2 regions of the Streptomyces sp. MST-110588 genome follow, and region 1 is predicted to be linked to the other one. Evidence: riboswitches for the same ligand, from Rfam matches in the RefSeq annotation. Region 1 holds a riboswitch; the other holds the start of a gene.

Region 1 (2,194 bases):
CCTACGGCGTACGGGCCTTCGGCCAGGTGCTGCGCTCCGCCCCGGACGGTACGGGCGCCGCGATGCTCGCCATCAGCGGCTCGGTCGACACCGCCTCCACCGGCCCGGCGCTGGAGGACCTGTGGAAGGTGCTGCGCACGCTGGCAGCGCAGGGCCTGACGGACGCCGAGCGTGACGTGGCGGTGCAGAACCTGGTGGGTGTGGCTCCTTTGAAGTACGAGACCGCCGCGGCGGTCGCCGGGACCCTCGCCGACCAGGTGGAACAGCACCTCCCGGACGACTTCCAGGCGCAGTTGTACGCGCGGCTGGCCGAGACCGGCACGGTCGAGGCGACCGCGGCCGTGGTCAGCGCCTTCCCGGTGGACCGGCTGGTCACGGTCCTGGTGGGGGACGCCTCGGAGATCGCCGAGCCGGTCAAGGCGCTGGGGATCGGCGAGGTACGGATCGTCACCGGCTGACCCCGGTGGGCCGGCCGCCGGCGCCAGCCGGCGGCAACTCATCGGCCGTCGACGGCCCTCGTGGGGCGCACGGCGGCTCTTGAGAGACGTACGGCGCCCCTTGAGGGACGCAAGAGATCCCAGGGTGCTCATGTGCCCTGGGATCTTCCTTTTGCCCGGGTTGTTGGGGGCGGTTCCACGAGAGTCGTGTGGCGTACGGCACAAATTCGCGCTTCTGTTTGCCGATTCCAAGACGGCGCGTCTAGCGTCGGATGCGCTGTCCGTCACCAGTGAGCCGCGCCGCGGCGCCGGACAGCGATCGCCGAGTCCCCGTACGGCGCGAGCCAGGGGAGCCGGGGACCCAACGTCCCCATGGGGTGAATCGGTCTCCTCTCCGGAGGAGCCCGTAGGAGACCTTCCTGCTCCGAACCCGTCAGCTAACCCGGTAGGCGAGAGGGAAGGAAAGGACACAGCCGCCCCATGGCGTTCACCCGTGCCACCGGGAAGCACCGTCGTCCGAGCCGCAGCGCCCGTACGACCCGCAACATCGCCGGCATAGCCACGCTCGCCGCGTCCGGCGTCATGGCTTCCGTCGCCTCCCCCGCGATGGCCGCCGGCACGGACGACGCGAGCCTGCACGACACCGGCCTCCGCCAGGCCGTCGCCATCGGTGACGAGCTCGCCGACAACCTCACGGCCCAGGCCGACGCCCAGCAGGAGGCTGCCGAGGCCGCCGCCGCCCAGGCCAAGGCCGAGCAGCAGGCCCTCAAGCGCGCCGAAGAGGCCAAGCGCAAGGCCGAGGAGAAGGCCAAGAAGGACCGCGAGGCCAAGGAGCGGGCCGCCCGCGAGGAGGAGCGCAAGCGCCTCAACGCCTTCGTCGCGCCGATCGACGGCTCCTACGTCTCCACCCAGTACAAGGCGTCCAGCGGCCTGTGGTCCTCCGGCAGCCACACCGGTGTCGACTTCCACGCCGGCTCCGGGACCACCGTCCACGCGGTCGGCGCGGGCACCGTCGTCGAGGCCGGCTGGGGCGGCGCGTACGGCAACAACGTCGTCATCAAGATGAACGACGGCACGTACACCCAGTACGGCCACCTCTCCTCCATCAGCGTCCAGGTCGGCCAGACCGTCATGCCGGGACAGCAGATCGCCCTGTCGGGCGACACGGGCAACACCACCGGCCCGCACCTGCACTTCGAGGCCCGTACGTCGCCCGACTACGGCTCGGACATCGACCCCGTGGCGTACCTGCGCTCACACGGCGTCAACGTCTGACGGGAAGACCGTCGCCCCTGACGAGAAGACCGTCGCTTCCCCCGACTCCGACCCCGGCCCCGGCCGGGGTTCCGGCGTTTTCGGGCGGATTTCCCTCCACGGGTTTCCGTCACCCGTGCTCATGGCCAAAACATATCCATGAACGGGAGAAGGCCACCGGAAAGGCGACCACGGTCGAATAGAGTCACGGAAAAGCCGCCGACCGGCGGCGTTTCCCGGGAATCGCGGGGAGGCACGGACGATGCGAGGCCATATTTCCGCGCACGCGGTGTGCACGGCGATCCGCGACGACATCGTCTCCGGCGCCCTGGCGCCGGGCAGCCGCCTCGTCGAGGAACTGCTCGCCGGCCGTTACGGGGTCTCCCGCGTCCCCGTACGGGAGGCACTGCGCACCCTGGAGTCGGAGGGGTTCGTCACCACCCGCCGGCACGCCGGTGCCTGTGTCGCCGAGCCGACCGAACAGGAGGCCGCCGACCTGCTGG
Region 2 (2,194 bases), 3.0 Mb from region 1:
CCATGGGACGAAAACAAACGAAAATACTGCCAAAGGCCCAGTTCATTGGGCGTATGGGTGCATTGTTCGCTGAACGGGAACGCCGCCGGAAACGCCGTGGTCACAGGCGTACGGCGGCGGGGCGGAAAGCGACGGGGCGGGAAGGCGCACCAATGGGAGAAGCCCCGTCGCGGCGCGTTCGGGGGACGACGCGGCGTGACGGGGCGGTCTCACGGGAAGAGCGGATTCCCGGGCGCTTCGGGCCGCGGGGTCAAGGCCGGGACGGCCCGTACGTACCGCCGTACGTACGGGGAGTCCGGGACCCCGGCGGACCGGGAGGGGCAGGAGCTCAGACGGAGAGCTTCTGGCCCGGGAAGATCAGGTTGGGGTTGCCGCCGATGACGGACTTGTTGTTCTCGTAGACCGACTTCCAGTTGGTGCCGTGGGAAGCGGCGATCTTGGCGAGGGTGTCGCCCGCCTTGACGGTGTAGTTGCCGTGGCCCTGGGACTTCTTCGGCTGCGCGGGGGCCGGGGTGGTGCGGGCGGCCTCACGGGCCTGCTTGCGGGCCTCGGACTTCGAGGGGCCCTGCTGGTGACGCTCGGTGTAGCTGCGGGTGGAGTTGTGGTGGCCCGAGCCGCCGGAGGTGTTCACCTGGGCCTTGGGGCCGCCGGAGGTCAGGTTGCCGGCGCCGGCGCAGGACCAGGCACCCGGGCCCTGCATGGCCAGGAGCTTCTCGGCCACGGCTATCTGCTGGCCCTTGCTGGCCAGGTCGGCGCGGGGGGCGTACTTGGTGCCGCCGGCGGCGGCCCAGCTCGAATTGGAGAACTGCAGGCCACCGTAGTAGCCGTTGCCGGTGTTGATCGACCAGTTGCCGCCGGACTCGCACTGCGCGACCGCGTCCCAGGTGGAGACGGAGGCGGCGGAGGCGGAGGTGGCGCCCATCAGCGGGACGGCCACGGCGGCACCGGCGACGCCGGCCAGGGTGGCGACGCGGACGGCCTTGGAGGGACGACGGTGCTTGCCCTTGACAGAAGACATGGTTGTTTTCCTCACCGACGCCTACGAGGTGAGCTGTCGGGTTCGGACTGTGAGTGGCCCGGCCGCGTCTCACGCGGCTTCACCCCTAGCCGTCCCTCCCGTTCTCACGGGTGGGGCCGGCACTTACCTTGGGTCCCCCGCTCCTGCCTTCGGCGCTTGCGCGACGACGTCCTCCGACCACCGGCAGGATTCGGCGTGTGGTCGACGGGCCCGCTTTGGCGAGCGGTCACGACCGTAAACAGGAACACCCTGCCGGTTCAAACCCCTACTTCTGAGGCGAGTTGACCGTTTTGTGACCCGAGAAGCTCCCATTTCCGCAGGTCGCGGGCGGTTTCGAAACAATGGCCGACTCGGACACGCCCGAGCCGAACGAGAGCCATGTCTCACTTTCGCCAAAGCGGACCCAACAGCTCCGAATGAGCCGGTCAGCGACCGACTTCAAGGCGCTGACCAGGCAGAATCAGATCCGGGTCGTCTCCGATGACGTCCTTGTTGGCCTTGTAGAGCGCGGGCCAGCCACCGGGCGTCCGGGAGTCCTCGGCGATGACTGACAGGTTGTCACCCGGCCGCACGACGTAGTCCGTTCGAACAGGCGGGTGGTCGCGGTGCGTGTCCCCGCCACGGGAGGCGTGGCGCCCGCCGGAGCCGCGGCCGTCGCCCTCCTGGCCCGCGTCCCCGTCCGGCCCGCCGCGGTGCTTGCCGGCACCGGGGAGCCCCGGCGCGCCCGGGTCGGTGGTGGGGTCGGTGGCTCCGGGGCCGGACGTACCCGAGCCGTCCCGGTCGCCGGTGCCGGACTTTCCGGCGGAATCAGATGAACCAGACGATCCCGGGGAATCCGAGGTGCCCGAGGAACCGGAGGAATCCCGCGCATCCGATGGGTCCGAGGTGCCCGAAGAATCCGTCGCGTCCGTGGCGCCCGATGCGTCGGATTCATCCGTACGGTCCGAGGCGCCCGAGGAGTCCGACGAGCCCGCCCGGCCGGACGGGTCCGCCTTGGGCCGCGTACCGCTGTGGGACGGCGCCGGGGTGTGCGAAGGCGCCCCGGAACCCGACGGCTTGGGCGTCCCGGAAGGCGAGGAGGAGCCGGGTGACGTGGGCGAGGGCGTGGACGGCGTCGAGGGGGAGTGCGACGGCTCCGGCGCGCGGGTGCTGCCCGGGTCCACGCCCGGCGCCCCG

The links. Region 1 has a riboswitch for cyclic di-AMP ahead of KGS77_RS08075 (M23 family metallopeptidase). Riboswitches for the same ligand answer to the same signal wherever they lie in the genome.
Region 2: it holds a riboswitch for cyclic di-AMP, as region 1 does, so the genes downstream of both, KGS77_RS21350 (transglycosylase family protein) here and KGS77_RS08075 (M23 family metallopeptidase) in region 1, are expected to answer to the same signal.

Annotation. Positions count from the first base shown of each region.
Region 1 covers NZ_CP074380.1:1,839,882-1,842,075, reverse strand. The annotation lists gene KGS77_RS08080 (pitrilysin family protein) at 1-458, shown strand, start outside; cyclic di-AMP (ydaO/yuaA leader) riboswitch at 748-904, shown strand; gene KGS77_RS08075 (M23 family metallopeptidase) at 918-1,712, shown strand; gene KGS77_RS08070 (GntR family transcriptional regulator) at 1,954-2,194, shown strand, end outside.
Region 2 covers NZ_CP074380.1:4,860,100-4,862,293, reverse strand. The annotation lists gene KGS77_RS21350 (transglycosylase family protein) at 329-1,018, opposite strand; cyclic di-AMP (ydaO/yuaA leader) riboswitch at 1,022-1,183, opposite strand; gene KGS77_RS21345 (transglycosylase family protein) at 1,444-2,194, opposite strand, start outside.